3 regions of the Pseudodesulfovibrio tunisiensis genome follow, and region 1 is predicted to be linked to each of the others. Evidence: predicted binding sites of a transcription regulator. Region 1 holds the regulator's gene; each other region holds the start of a gene.
What was found. The regulator sigma-54, encoded in region 1, starts transcription at its own class of promoters, with help from an activator protein. The targets are predictions, from matches to a motif close to CTGGCACGGNNNNTGCTT.

Region 1 (5,068 bases):
AGAATGGTCTGGGCCGCCTGGACAAGTTCATTCGCCATGCCGCCATGGGTTACCACCACAATACCGACCTGGCCTCCTCCGCACGATTTTTTCTGCTTTGCTGCCATGAATCAACCCAGTTCAAGGTGCCTGTGTTCGATGGATGCCGCGTAGCCCTTGTCCTTGAGCCGTGCATACACGGCTTCGGCCACGGCAACGGACCTGTGCCTGCCGCCAGTGCATCCCAGTGCCAACGTCATCCTGTATCGCCCTTCTTCCGCATACAGGGGAAGGATGTATTCCAGAAAATCAAGATAGCGGTCGAGAAATTCCGAGCCGGGCTGCCCTTGCAGAACATATTTCGAAACCGCTGCATCCTTGCCCGAAAGCTGCTTCAGTTTTTCATCAAAATACGGGTTCGGCAGGAAACGAAGATCAAAAACCAGATCAGCTTCCCGAGGCACTCCGTATTTGAAACCGAAGGAAATGACATGAACCCGCATTCCCTTGGCCTCTTCATCGAATGCCGCCCACTTCTCCTGAATCACGCGTCTGAGGTCATGGATGGAATACCCCGTGGTGTCGATGACCAGAGCTGCGGTCTGCCGGACGGGGTCCAACAGGTCGCGTTCCCGCTCCAGCGCCTGCTCCAGTCCCAAATCCCGGGTTTCCAGAGGATGCGGGCGACGGGTGGTGGCGTACCGTCGCACGAGCGTGTCCATTCGCGCTTCCAGAAAGACCACCTGAACCGCTGCCTGCTGCTCCTGCAACTGGCTGACGACGTCTTCCCAGCGCCGAGGGAAATCGGGCTGGCGCAGGTCCATGCCCAATACCAGACCTCGATGCTTTTTGTCCTGTCCGGAAAAAAGTTCGGCCAGCTTGGGCACCATGCCCGCTGGCAGGCCGTCAATGCAGAAATATCCGAGATCTTCGAATACCCGGAGAGCCGTGCTTTTTCCGGAGCCGGAAATGCCGGTGACCACGATGACGGGAAAAGTGTTGCGCGGAGACATCGCCACTCGGTTGGTTACGCGTTCTTGAGCAGGTTCCAGAGGGTATCTGCATCCACGGCATCCATGAATTCCTGTCTGAACGAGGAATCGCGCAGGAGCCGGGAAATATGCGCCAGAATGCGCAGATGCATTCCCGCCACCTGAGCCGGAGCAAGCACGAGAAAGAAGATGTGGCAGGGTTTGTGATCGAGCGCATCGAACTCCACCCCTTCGCTGCTGCGTCCCACCAGAACGAGAATCCTGTCCAGATCGTCGAGTTTGCCGTGGGGGATGGCGATTCCATCTCCGATGCCGGTGGAACCAAGCCCTTCACGTTCGAGAAGGACGCGAACGGCCTCGTTCGCGTCCAACTCGGAATATGCTTCGCCCAAGGGGGCGACAAGTTCTTTCAGTACCTCGGACTTTGTCGAGGAAACGAGGTTCGGAAAGATGAGTTTCTTGTCCAGGTAATCACCAAGTATCATGTCAGAATCCAGGTTCGATCAGTCCGAAATCCCCGTTCTTGCGCTTGTAGATGACATTGACGCCTTCGGTTTCCGCATTGCGGAACACCAGGAATTCGTGATCCATGGTTTCAAGCTGCATGGCGGCTTCGTCCACGCTCATGGGCTTTGGTTCATATTCGGAAGTCAGCTCGATCGACGGCGTACGTTCGCCGCTGAGGTCATCAAAGCTGAGGACGTTCATTTGCACGGTCTTGTTGCCGCGCGCCATCTTGCTGCGGCCCTTCATCTTTTCACGCATCTTTCTGAGCTGGGCTTCAACCTTGTCCAGCACCATGTCGATGGTGGAATACATGTCTTCGGAAGATTCGAAGGCCGAGATATGAATATTGTCGGCGGTAAGCACGATGTCCGCCTTGTGGCGAAACTTTTCTACCAGCAAATTCACCTGCAGTTCGGCAACCTCGTCGCCGGTGAAAAACTTTCCAAGCTTTTCAAACCGCTTGTTTGCATAGCCCTTGAGATGATCGGACGGTTCGAAATTCTTAAAGGTGAAGCTGATGTTCATGGTTACCCTCCTGGTTGATGATGGGTACAGACAACCTGTTAAAAAAACTGCTTGCGCTTGGAAGAGGACGGAATGTCCATTGCGGAACGATACTTGGCCACGGTGCGTCGGGCGATGTTCACGTCCAGCTTTTCCTTGAGAATCTCGCCGATGCGTTCGTCGCTCAGCGGCTTCTTGGGATCTTCCTCGGCGATCATCTTCTTGATGAGCGCCTTGACGCTTTCAGAGCCCACCTGAGAGCCGTCACCCAGGTCCAGCGCACTGTTGAAGAAAAACTTCAATTCGAAGATTCCGTGCGACGTGGACACATACTTGTTGGTGGTAATCCGGCTGACAGTGGATTCGTGCATGCTGATGTCCTCGGCGACCTCCTTGAGGATGAGGGGCTTGAGTTTGGTCACCCCGTTCATGAAGAACTCGCGTTGAAAGCGGACTATGCTCTCAACTACCTTATACAAGGTGCGCTGCCGCTGGTACAGGCTTTTCATGAGCCATGCAGCCGAACGCATCTTTTCCTGAAAGTATTCCTTGTCCTTGGCCGGAGCCGCGTCCAGGCTGTCCATGTAGAAGGAATTCATCTGCAGCCGAGGCAGTCCGTCCTCGTTCAGGATGATGACGAAATCGTCGCCGTAGCGGTACACGAAGACATCCGGGCTGACGTAATATGGTTCGGTACTGCTGAAATTAGTCCCGGGCATGGGGTCGAGCTTCTGGATTTCATCCAGATAGCCCTTGAGTTCTTCCAATGAAATCTTGAACTTGCGTGCAAGGGGCTTGTAGCGATGCTTTTCAAGGTCCTCCAGATGCTCGGTAACCAGCGAGACCAGAATGGGGTCTTCGTCCATTTTGAAAAACTCCATCTGGACCATCAGACATTCCTGCGGGGTGCGGGATGCCACGCCCACCGGATCAAGCCGCTGGATGCGTTTGATCACGGCCTCGATGCTCTCTTCCGGAGCGGAAACCATGCATTGTATTTCCTGAATGGAGGCCTGGAGATATCCCTTGCTGTCCAGATTGCCCAGAATGACTTCACAGATGGCAAGGTCCTGTTCCGTGAAATCGGAAAGATGAATCTGCCAGCTCAGATGGCCTTCGAGAGAAGGTTTCGATGCCAGACGGGCTTCAAAGGAGAGCCCTTCTTCAGGGTGGTCCGTTTCCCGGACCTGAGCCTGCTTCGAGGTACTTGAAAATTCACCGAGATAGTTTTCCCAGTCCGCATTGCGGACCAGTTCCTCGTTTTCCTGGGATTCGCTCAGCTTTTCGTTGGGGTCGCTTTCATGCTGCGGTTCGATGGGGTCCGTTTCCGATTCGTCCAGAAACGGGTTTTCCAGAAGTTCCTGCTGAACCGTTTCAACCAATTCCAAACGCGAGAGTTGCAGCAGCTTGATGGCCTGCTGCAACTGGGGAGTCATGACCAGTTGTTGCGAAAGCTTGAGTTGTTGTCTGAGTTCCAGTCCCATATTGATGCCCTGTGAACGCCGCTGAAGCCCGTTCCGGGTTGTGCTCGATTATCAAATCATGCGTTATTGTAATCCGATCGTTTGTGATACTATGCCACACACTGGGCACCCCTGCAAGACAAACCGCCTAACATGCCGTGACTATAGAAAATATACAGGCAGATACACGATATGAAAAAAGTGTACCAAACCTTTCCGGGAGGTGTAAATCGGGAAAAGGGGAAAAAACGCGGAATCCGCTTTTACAGGCGAAAATCCTCGCCGAGATATATCTGCCGAGCCTGACTGTTCTGGACGATTTCCTCGGGAGCTCCCTCCAGAATGACCGCGCCTTCGTAAACGAGATAGGCGCGGTCGCAGATACTCAGGGTCTCGCGCACATTGTGGTCGGAAATCAATACGCCGATGCCCATGCTCTTGAGCACGGAAATGATTTCCTGAATGTCGATGACCGCAATGGGGTCAATGCCGGCAAACGGTTCGTCGAGCAGGATGAAATCCGGGTCCAGAATCAGGGCCCGGGCGATTTCCAGACGACGACGTTCGCCGCCGGACAGGAACATGGAGGCCTGATCCTGAAGTTTGGTGATGGTAAACATCTCCAGCAGCTCGTCGGCGCGGGCCCGCTGCTGAGCCCGGGTCATGTCGGTCTGTTCCAGAATGATCTCCAGATTCTGGCGGACGGTCAGCTTCTTGAAGATGGAGCTTTCCTGGGGAAGATAGCTCACGCCGAGGCGTGCGCGTTCATGAAGAGGAAGGCCGGTGATGGGCTTGCCATGCAGCGACACCTCGCCGGCATTGGGTTTGACAATGCCGACAAGCATGTAGAACGTCGTGGTTTTCCCCGCGCCGTTGGGACCGAGAAGTCCCACGACTTCCTTGGGATTGACCTCAAGGCTGATGCCGTGCACCACCTCGCGTTGGCCGTAGCGTTTGGCCAGCCCTTTTGCAGCAAGTCCTTTGGACATTTTCGTTAGTCCACCTTGATCTTGGGAGTCAGGAAGATGGCTTCAACGCGCTTCTTGCTGCCGCCCACGACTTCGCTGCGGTTTTCACGCACGTAGAAATTGATGACTTCACCGGCAATGGAATTGGGACCGTCCTTGAGAACCGGATTTCCCTCCATGCGAAGCAACTGCTTTTCCACATGGTAGGTGACGGTTTCACAGGAGCCTTCCGTGTTGTCCTTGCGAGCCCGGACATTGCCGTTGGCCACGATACGGTCAACGCTGTCCACGCTGAACGCCTTGTCATTGGCCGAGGAAAAGAAGGCGGAGAGTCTGTCCGCATCGAGGATCAGCTTGCCGTGCCTGGCCTTCACATTGCCAACAAAGGACACGACCTTGTTTTTTTCATCATAGGTCATGCGGTCGGCCGTAATCTTGACCGGGGCCTTTTGGGGATCAGCTCCCAAAGGCTTGACTGCTGCCGGAGGTTCCACGGCCACCGCCGCAGTCAGTTCGCCCTCCCCTTCGGGTTCGGGGACGGCTTCCGGCTGTTTTGCCGGAGTATTCACGACTTTCGCGGACTCGGGAACGGCAACCAGATATTTGGCATTGGCATATCCCAAGGCGCGTTTTTCGTCCCTGACGGTTTCCTTGA
Region 2 (5,068 bases), 1.4 Mb from region 1:
TACCTCGCTGGATTCCGGCCGGGCGTTTGCCGGGCTGAAGCCGCTTCGCCGTACCCGTCTGGTGGCGCACGCCCTGAGTTCCACTGGGGACGAGGTGTTTCCGGAAATCTATTTCTTCGGGACCGACGGCACGGATTTCCTTCCGCCCAGAGATTCCCTGCTGCTGCACGGGTCGGTGATCACCACGGCCTTTTCCTTGGCCGAATATCTGGGATGCACCAGAGCCGTGCTCGTTGGCGCGCAATTGTCCTCTCCCGATCCCTACAGGTTGAGCTATTCGGCAAGGAGCCAGTACGGCAATGCCAGCTCGCAACCCCGGGAGCTGATCGACAAATTCCCTCAGCTGTATCCGGCCCGTGCCGCCGATGGCGAGACCGTGTTCACTTCACTGAATTTCTATGATTCGGCCGTCTGGTTTCGGGATCGCATCCGCATGTCGAATGTGGAAGTGATCAATACTTCGCAGGCAAGTCTGATTCACGGCTCGGGAGTCGTCATGGATTCGGCTCCCCGGCTGGAAGCCGATCCGAGTCTCCGGGAACAGCTTTCCCGTGTCTCGCCGCATGTGCCCGAGCATTCGCGGGAACGTATCGCCTCGCATCTTCGGCGGGAGCATCGCAAGTGGCGCGGCGTGCAGGACATGAGCGTGAAGATGCTGGCGATTCTGGAAGCCGGGGGTGAAAAGGGGCTGGAGCCTGCCCGGGAACTGATCCGGATATACGACGGGGACAACACCTCGTTCATGCTTCAGCGTTTCGGCGAGTTCAGGAACCTCGTCTTCCACAAGCGATTCTTCGAAGGGGCCATGGCTGCGGATCAGGTGGCTGGCGCACTGTACTATTTCGGATTCCTGAAGCAGATGTGCGGCGCGCTCATGAAGGAGCTGGAAGCCGGATTGTCGCGGCTGGGCTAGCAGCCCGAGCGCAATCTGTTGCGCCGTTCCCCCTTGTGCGGGAACGCTTTTCCGATGGCGCTAGGCCGGTTCCGGCGTGCCGAGCAGCCAGCCAAGCGCTTCCTGTTCCGTGAGGAATGTGCGGTAGGAGATGGCCCGGTTTCGGGCCAGGGTTTCCAGCGTGCGTTCCTTGCTCTGGTTCTTGCAATGGATCAGGCTGCCGATCTTGATCCCGTGGCGCTGCACATGGGCCTTGTCCAGACGTTCGGCCACCAGAAACTTGTCGTAATAGTCGTTGGTGTCTTCGAGCTGGGTACGATCCAGAAGAATCCTGTTTTGCTGGTGTGTCAGAGCCATGTCCAGAATGTATCTGGCGGATTTCACCATTTCCTCAAGGCAGGAATGTGTGCCGCGCATGGCGATGCGCAGAAATTTCTCTTCGATATCCAGTTGATATTTCACAGACATGATGGTGCCGTTGGGTTGAGAATGAACGGCGGCCCGAGAGGTCGGTGTCGCCTGCAGCCGAAATCGGCGTACTCCAATCGTTCGGCTCGGTCAATGGTTTGCCTCCGGTTCCCGAACGCATTGTGTGGCGGGCAGAATCAAAAAGCGGGCCGTTTTTTTCGGCCCGCTTTTTTTTGTCTTCATGCTGTACGGAGCTATACGTAGATTTTTTCCGGGACATAGGCATGGCAACCCATGACCACTTCGCAGCCGGATTTGACCTGAATCTTGGTGACCAGATCGTCGGCATGGGGACAGTGGTCGGCGATGCACGGAGCAATGTGCACCTTGGTGGGCATTTCGCCCAGAGGCATGTTCCAGAGCTTCACCTGAATCAGCCGGGGGACGATGCTCGCCCCGGGGCAGCCGCCGCAGTTGAGCAGGCCCAGCAGTTCCGCATCCTCGCCGTAGCGTTCGAAGGCGCCTTCGCGACGGTTGAAGGCCACCATGCAGCGGGAGCACCCGATACAGACGTCGTCCATGGTGTTCTTGCACCCCACGATCAGAATCTTTTCCATGTGTCTCTCTCCTTGGCAGGTTGAACAGAACCGGCTTGGGCCGGGCGGTCACGCGACAGGTCATGCCGTCGGGCCGCTGCCCGTCGGGCCGCTGCCCGTCGGGCATGGAGATTCCTCCTGCGGCTCATGCAGAGGCTGCCGCGCAAGAAGATTGCGCAACAGCCCTGCACGGTTGATTGCGGCGACACGATCGCCGCAGGCTGAGCCGATTCGCTTGTGGAGGCGGATTCGCAAAGTGTAGCATGGGGTATGCCAGAGGCTAACAGACCGAAATCGCGTTGATTCATGTTGCGATCTTGGATGAAAATCAGAAAAAGGACGCAGAATGCGCCCTGTTTTTCATGGAAAAAAAGCATCCTGCGCCTTGAAAATGATTTGCAAGACAGGATTTCAAGCGGTTACGTGCTGGCATGGCCGGTGCTAGGGGACAGGTGTAACCTGTAACTTTGAAGAGGTTGATTCGATGAAGATCGCTGTAAGCGTTCAGGGCACGGGACCGGCCGATCCCGTTGATCCCAGATTCGGCAGATGCTCCGGTCTGGTGGTGTTCGACACCGAAACCGGCCAGCATGTCTACGTGGACAATTCCGGCAACATGAGTCTGGCGCAGGGCGCGGGCATCCAGACTGCCCAGCTCGCCGCCGACAATGGTGCCAATGTCGTCATTTCCGGTCAGGTCGGGCCCAAGGCGCAGAATGCGCTTGAGCAGGCCGGGATCGCCATTTATCAGACGCAGGCCGCCACAGTCCGGGAGGCCATTGACGAATATCTCGGCAATGCTCCTGCTTCGGCTGGATCGAACGCGACTCCTGCGAATGCGGGGCAGGGCTTCGGCGCTGGTCAGGGCATGGGCCAAGGCATGGGCGGCGGTGGTCGCGGCATGGGCGGCGGAGGCCGTGGCATGGGCGGCGGAGGTCGCGGCATGGGCGGCGGCGGCCGTGGCATGGGCGGCGGCGGTCGCGGCATGGGCGGCGGAGGCCGTGGCATGGGCGGCGGAGGCCGTGGCATGGGCGGCGGAGGCCGTGGCAGATAGTTTTTTGCAAACGGATTGACAGTGCGGCGGAAGGAAGAGGGGGCCTTCCGCCGTTTCCTTTTAAAGGAGAGAAGGGGAATCAGTAGAGACGGAACGGAAAATATTTGAGACAGATGGCGGCGAAGGAACCGTCGACCCGGATTTGGCGTATGGCCTGATTGAGTTTTTCCACCAGTTCGGTCTCGCCCTTGCGCACGGCAATGCAGGCGGGGGCGTGGGCGAACTGGGATTTGGACAGGGCCGGGCCGACCATGTCGAACGCGTCCGTCTTCTGGTTGTTGAGGAACTCGAAGGCGGCGAGGAGTGGGGTCAGTACCAGATCCGTTCTTCCGGCCAGCAGATCGTCGAATCCCTGATTCATGGTCGGGGTTGCCCGAATCGTGCAGACCTTGCCGTAGTTCTTTTCAAGATAGGCCAGTTGCGCCGTGCCCTGCTGGGAACAGAGCACCAGTCCGGCAAGCGCTTCGGGAGAGATGTCGTGGCCCAGACTGACGCGGCCCACGAATCCGGTGATGGATCGGAAATAGCAGTCCGTGAAGTCTGCGACAGCCTCCCGCTCCGGTGTGCTGGCCATGCAGGCCACGATGATGTCGTACTCGTCCCGCCCGAGGCCGGGCAGCAGGTCGTCCCAGGCTTTTGCCGTGATTCTGGCAGTCATGCCCAGAACCCGGGCCAGTTCCCGGCCCACGTCCACGTTGAAGCCCGCAGGCCGATCCAGCGAGTCGGCATAGCTGAACGGCGGGTAATGATCTTCCACTGCGATGCGCAGGATGTCGTCCGCCAGAGCCGATCCTGTCAGGACGAGCCAGAGCGCCGTCATCCACCCGAGAAATTGCGCCACGCTGATTCCTCTTTTTGTGTTTGGAAAAGCATATACATTCCTTCATTTTTTTTCCATATGCGGCGGACAGCTTTTTTTCATTTCAAAGTATCGCCTGCAATTCCGGTTGGTTGAAGGAAAAGTATCGATTTGCTGTCTTTCATGAAAGAAATAACTTGAAAATGAATTTCAATTTCATTACAACAGAGGCCATGCGGAAAGCGGAACAATTCCATTTGCCTGTTTCAAGGGGCGGCGTTGCCCTGTGCCGAGGCCTGTCTTCGGAGCGATGTATTCCACCTGCTTTGCATTGGCAAAGCAGGACATTTGCAACAATGGAGAAAGACAATGGGACAGCTTCGAACTCTCGGCATGTTGAATCGCGAAGGTATGAGCGCCTGCCATGAGGGCAGGATGGAAACCGCACTTTTTCAGCTCGATCAGGCCCGTTCCATGGCTCAGGCCATGAAACTGCCGCTGCATGAGGCGAAAATACGCAACAACATGGGCTTGGTGCATCAGCTTTCCGGCCGGACTTCCGAGGCACGGGCCTGCTTCATTCTCGCGCTGAAGGCAACGGGCCGCGAGGCGCCGGACAGCGTGCTGCATCGCGTCATCCGCACCAATCTGGACCGCCTGGGCGGAAAGGCGGAAGCCGCCTGATGTCCACATTGCCTCCTGTTGTCCGGCCTGCGGTTCTGGCGGGCCGGACAGATGTCTCTTCCTCTCTTCGCCGCGACATGACCCGTGCCGTGTACGGGCTGGTCGAACCCAGGACTGCCGCCGCAACGGTCATTCACCAGTTCGCGGAATCCCTTGGCGCTGCCATCGACGCCAAGGACCCGCACACCAGCCTGCATTCCGAGGAGGTGGCGGAAATCGCGCAGCGCATAGCTCTGGCAATGGGGCTTTCCCCGGGCGTTGCCGACCTGATCCATGTTGCCGGGCATCTGCACGATATCGGCAAGATCGGCGTGCCGGACGCGGTGCTTGGCAAGCAGGGCCCTCTGAGCGTCGCGGAATGGAAGCTGGTGCGCCGTCATCCGGACATGGGCGCGGAGATTCTCGACCCCGTGCCGTTCTTTAAGGATACCGGAATCGTGGACATGGTGCGCCACCATCATGAACGGTGTGATGGCAAGGGCTATCCGGGCGGATTGCGTTCCGCCGGCATTCCCCTTGGCGCACGCATCATCGCAGTGGCGGACTCCCTTTCCGCCATCCTTCAGGATAGGCCCTACAGGGGCGCCCGATCCTTTGAGTCGGCCTGCCTGGAAATTCGGCACTGCTCCGGGACG
Region 3 (5,068 bases), 870 kb from region 1:
TCGGCCTTGTGGAACTGGTTCAGCGGCAGGATTTCCGTTGCCACGGGCTTGCTGAATCTGCGGGATTCGTTCAATGCGTCGCGCGAGGCTTCGGCGATGCGCTTCTGGTCGTCATTCTGATAGAATATGGCCGAGGTGTACTGGTGCCCCCTGTCTCCGAACGATCCGTCCGGGTCCGTGGGGTCATGATGCTTCCAGAATACGTCCAGAATCCGGGCATAGGTGATCCGGGCGGGATCGAATTCCACCTGAACCGCTTCCCTGTGGCCGGTCGTGCCGCCGGAAACCTGCTCGTAGCTCGGGTTCGGCTCGGTGCCGCCCACATAGCCGGACACGGCGCGTATCACGCCCGGCGTCTTTTCCATATCCGCCTCCACGCACCAGAAGCAGCCGCCCGCAAGTACTGCCGTTTCCGTTTTCTTCGATTCGGTCATGTCGTCTCCGATTGCTTTCCTTCCATCCGCGAACAGCAGAATCCCGAATGCCAGGAGTGCCATTCCAATGATGGCAAACATTTTTTCAGTCGGGTTCATGATTGTCACCACCTGTCGTAAATGGTTATTTTTATCATTAATAGAAGATAGGGTCTTGATGCCCGCAGTCAATGAGAATCAGGAGGCGGGCAACAGGAAAAAGCCCTCCTGCACAAGATGCAGGAGGGCTTTGTCAACGGATGGGGGCGGCCTGTCAGGCTGCCAGCGTGTCCTTGGGGCAGACGTGGCGGTCCACTTCCCGGACCTTGCGGATAACGGTTTTCATGATTGTGCGAAAGGTCTGGAAATCCTTGGCTTCGTAACGGAACTTGGCGCGAGTCAGACCGGCCATGTCCACGGTTTCATTGTACAGGTAGGGAATGTACAGGGCGTCCTGCTTTATGAATTCCTCCACCTGCTGCATTGTTTTGTGGATTTCCTCCTGATTGTCGGCCACGTGCTTGAACAGCTTCCTGAGTCGTTTTTCCACGTTGCGCAGGGAAGCGGCCCAGGAGGGTCCCTGAGGCACGGCGGACATGCGCGGCCGGATCGTGCGGCAGGTTTCCAGCGCGGCCAGAAATCGGGTCACGCTGCCCGGAGTCGAGGCCAGATGACCCCGCATGCGGGCCTGTTCCACGCTTTCCGGCGTGGTGCCGTCAATGGGCGCACCGCCACCGTAGAGGTTGAAGACCGGGAAATTTCCGCGTGTGAGGTCTTCTTCCATCTCGCGTTTCGCGGTCAGGTACTGGATGGAGGAAATGAGTTCGTTGCCATGGATATCCGTGATCCTCTGGTGCATGCGCGGATTGAACTTCAGGTTGCCCGTGGCGTGGTGGCCGTTGGCATGGGTGCGTGCGCCCACATAGGCGAAATCCTGACCGGCCAGCACGATGTGGCTGACCCCGCACCAGCGCAGGAAGCGGGCAAGGGCAAGGCTCACGTTGCCGCCCGCGTCCAGAACCAGTTCCCGGTCCTTCATCACGAAGGTGCCCATGCCGCCCACGGTCCACAGAGGAACGGTGGGGCCGGGGTACCGCTCCACCACTTCGGGATTGAGCTTGGTGGAGTAGATCAGGGGAATGTCCCGAGCGAATTCCGGGTCCAGACGGTCATAGACCTTGAGCATGCTGTCATCGAAGTCGATGGCCAGACAGATGTGCGGCTTGAGTCCGTGCTGCTGAAGTACGGGCAGGGTCTGGAGCGCCGTGGTGTAGAGCATGTTTCCGGGATCGGCCGCAAGCTTGGGTGCGGTTTCCGCGATGCTCGGCCCGGCGCCCAGAATGACCGCGCCCATGCCCTGTGCCGCTCCTTCGAGCTGAAGCAGGCTGCCGTCGTTCAGGGCGCGGCGGAAATTCTTGAGTTCGTTGCTCACCATGGTGTCCTGCCGGTGGCGCAGCGTGGACAGTTCCAGAGAGAAGTTTTCCAGCTTTTCCTTGATGATGCGCGTCCAGTGCGCGTACTCGGGACCTATCTGTCGGCTGGGCAGGTCGCCGCGCAGATGAATCTGGCCGTAGATGAACTGCATGTCCAGATTGCGGATGACTTCCTGAATGTAGTTTTCGTCCGGGACCATCAGGTGCAGCTTCTTCGCTTCCATGAACGGGCGGTAGTCGGTCTGGCCGAGGCAGGCCATGAGCATTTCGGGCCGGGGTTCGAGCAGGATGACCTTGTGCGTGTCCGGGGTGTTCATGAGCACGTGGTTCACGCCGTAGCCGAGATTGCAGCCCACGATGATGGTGGCGCTGGTTCCGGCCTTTTCCCCGGGATTCCAGTTCTTGTATGCGCCCACGGGTGGCAGGGCCTCGAAAATGCCCGTGCCGTTGTCCATGCGCCAGTCGTGCAGGCCGAGGTCGTTGATGAACAGCCTGCTGGTCATGTCTTCCTGATCATACTGGCCGCTGGCAAGCCAGGTATAGACCGGGTGGCCCATTTCCTTGAGGGCCTCTATGTTGTCCTTGATGAACGGGTAGCCTGTCATGACGTCTCCTTGGGGCGCTGGTTTCATGGCGGATCGTCGGAAAATTTGCATGATGCGTGCCAGTTGCGTCCATCGGATTTTTGCCCTACCGTGCGGATGACAAATATAACTTCATGTTCCCTGATTTCAAGGAAATGCCATGAATAGAGACCTGCTTTCCCTCATCGGGTCCACACCCCTTGTGGAAATACGCCGCCTGAATCCGAATCCGAACGTCAAGATTTTGGCCAAGCTGGAATGCGCCAATCTGGGCGGCTCCATCAAGGACCGTGTGGCTCGCGCCATGATCGAGGCTGCGGAACGTTCGGGCGAGTTGAGCCCTGACAAGATCATCATCGAGCCCACATCCGGCAATACCGGCATCGGTCTGGCCATGGTGGCCGCGGTCAAGGGATATCGCATCCGGCTGATCATGCCCGAGACCGCCAGCGAGGAGCGCAAGATGATCATGCGCGCCTACGGAGCCGAGATCGAGTTGACTCCCGGCCATCTTGCCACGGACGGGGCCATCGAGCTGGCCTATCGTCTGGCCCGCGAGGAACCGGACAAGTATGTGCTCATGGACCAGTACAACAATCCGGCCTGCATCGAGGCACACTACAACGGCACCGGGCTGGAAATCTGGGAACAGACCGAGGGAAAGGTCGATTACGCCGTGGTGTGTCTGGGCACCTCGGGCACGGCCATGGGCATTGCCAAGCGATTGCACGAGATGAGTCCCACGGCCCGCGTCGCAGCGGTGGAGCCGTATGCCGGGCACAAGATTCAGGGCCTCAAGAACATGCTGGAGTCCTATCCTCCCGGAATTTATGACAAGAAACAGATGGATGAAATCCTGCACGTGGAGGACGAGGTTGCCTTCGACTACTGCCGCAGGCTGGCCCGGGAAGAGGGCATTTTCGCGGGCATGAGTTCGGGGGCTGCCCTTGGCGGAGCTGTGCAGCTCGCCAAACGCATGAAGAGCGGTGTGATCGTGGCCATTTTTCCGGACGGTGGCGAACGCTACCTGAGCACTCCGCTGTTCGCGCCCAAGGCCGCGAGCTGCATGTCCCTGATGGACGCGGCTTCTGCAACGCTCAAGCCGCTGAACGCCTCGGGCGGGTTGGGCCTGTATTCCATGGGGCCGAGTCTCGACAACATTTCCGGCCTTGATTCCTGGCGGCGGCTCGTGGTGCTGGACGTGATGCGTCGCGCCCTGTCTGCCCGCGGGATCGATGTGACTGCCGTGGCCGGGCTGGCCGACATGGACGACCGGACTTTGGCTGCATCGCGCGATGCAGGCATGGCATGGGCGGATTTTGCCGCGCAGACCCGGGAGGCCATTCGGACCAAGGCCAGGGACATGGGCATTTCCGAGGAAATGCTGTTTCCTCTGGCTTCGGATTCCCGCTCCACGGCCGTGGACCTGTGCCGCAAGCTGCTGGGCAAGGGGCTGGCCTATGAAAAGCTGCGTTCCGTGTATTTCGACGTGTTTCGCGACAAGCGGTACGGCGAGGTCGGGACCATGGATCTGGAAAAGGTCTCGGCAGGGCGCACGGTTGATCTGGGTGCCTACGTCAAGGACAACCCCCTTGATTTCACTCTGTTCAAGCGCGCTTCGCTCATGGATTTGAAGCGCGGCGAAGTCATGGAGACCGAATGGGGCAATGTCCGGCCTTCGTGGTTTCTCCAGCACGCTGCTGCGGCGCTGGATTCCCTGTCGCGCATCGACGTGTTCATCGGCAGCGAAACCCACCAGTTTCCGCATCTGGAAAACATGCGCGCCATCTGGAGCGCAGCCCGGCGCGAGTTGCAGACGTGGGTGATCAACAAGATGGCCGTGGATTGCGAGGGCATGAATCTGGATTCCGTGGCCAAGACCTTGGGCGGATATCGGGCTGCTCGATTCTGGCTGCTTTCCGCCACCCATTCCAAGCCGTTGTGCGCCACGCCCGAGAATCTGGCCATGTGGACGCGCAACTGGCAGCGGGTGCAGGAGGGCGCGGCAGCGTTGGCTGCCATGCAGGATGCCCCGGGCGACGAGGTCTCCCGCGATGTGGATCAGGCCGTTTTCGATCTCAAGGCCGGACTGCGTGATGCCTTGGAGGATGATCTGGCCCTGCATCGGTTCTGGGCTGTGCTGTTCCGGTTCATCAAGCAGGCCAACGCCTGTATTTCCGAGTCCCGGTTGACCGGTGCCGAGGCCCGGACCTGCCTTGACCAGTTGCTGGCTGCGGACGACATTCTCGGCATTCTGGATCGGGAGCATCTGCCCGTGCCGCTGTCCGGTCTGCCCGATGAGGTGCAGGCAATGGTGGCGGACCGTCAGAAGGCGCGTCAGGGCAAGGATTTTCAGGCTTCCGACGCCCTTCGGGACCGCTTGGCGTCCGCTGGATACCGTGTTGAGGACACGGCCAAGGGACCGAGGGTCTTTCCCATATAGAAATTGGTTTCAGCAGAAATCTCCTCAAGCGCATCCTTGCGGGATGCGCTTTTTTTGGGGTTGCCCGGCAATGTGCGAGCCTTGTTTCGGGCTTGTCCGGACGTGTGCGAAACGCTCGAAGTGGAGCATAGGAGAGCCTGTTTTTTTCCGACCTGTGGAAGAGGCAATACCCGCAGGTTTTCCACAGACGGCGTA

Region 2: the regulator sigma-54 is predicted to act here: its motif matches at 2,323-2,340, upstream of MPN23_RS10640 (NifB/NifX family molybdenum-iron cluster-binding protein).
Region 3: the regulator sigma-54 is predicted to act here: its motif matches at 2,497-2,514, upstream of MPN23_RS08115 (motility associated factor glycosyltransferase family protein).

What each region holds. Positions count from the first base shown of each region.
Region 1 is NZ_CP094380.1:780,507-785,574, reverse strand. Features, by position in the region: gene MPN23_RS03910 (PTS sugar transporter subunit IIA) at 1-38, opposite strand, end outside; gene rapZ (RNase adapter RapZ) at 111-992, opposite strand; gene MPN23_RS03900 (PTS sugar transporter subunit IIA) at 1,007-1,456, opposite strand; gene hpf (ribosome hibernation-promoting factor, HPF/YfiA family) at 1,458-2,003, opposite strand; gene rpoN (RNA polymerase factor sigma-54) at 2,042-3,466, opposite strand; gene lptB (LPS export ABC transporter ATP-binding protein) at 3,709-4,434, opposite strand; gene lptA (lipopolysaccharide transport periplasmic protein LptA) at 4,440-5,068, opposite strand, start outside.
Region 2 is NZ_CP094380.1:2,161,164-2,166,231, reverse strand. Features, by position in the region: gene MPN23_RS10655 (6-hydroxymethylpterin diphosphokinase MptE-like protein) at 1-913, shown strand, start outside; gene MPN23_RS10650 (hypothetical protein) at 974-1,360, opposite strand; gene MPN23_RS10645 (CGGC domain-containing protein) at 1,555-1,917, opposite strand; gene MPN23_RS10640 (NifB/NifX family molybdenum-iron cluster-binding protein) at 2,381-2,950, shown strand; gene MPN23_RS10635 (substrate-binding periplasmic protein) at 3,030-3,791, opposite strand; gene MPN23_RS10630 (tetratricopeptide repeat protein) at 4,119-4,433, shown strand; gene MPN23_RS10625 (HD-GYP domain-containing protein) at 4,433-5,068, shown strand, end outside.
Region 3 is NZ_CP094380.1:1,650,479-1,655,546, reverse strand. Features, by position in the region: gene msrB (peptide-methionine (R)-S-oxide reductase MsrB) at 1-434, opposite strand, end outside; gene MPN23_RS08115 (motility associated factor glycosyltransferase family protein) at 688-2,451, opposite strand; gene MPN23_RS08110 (cysteine synthase) at 2,591-4,873, shown strand.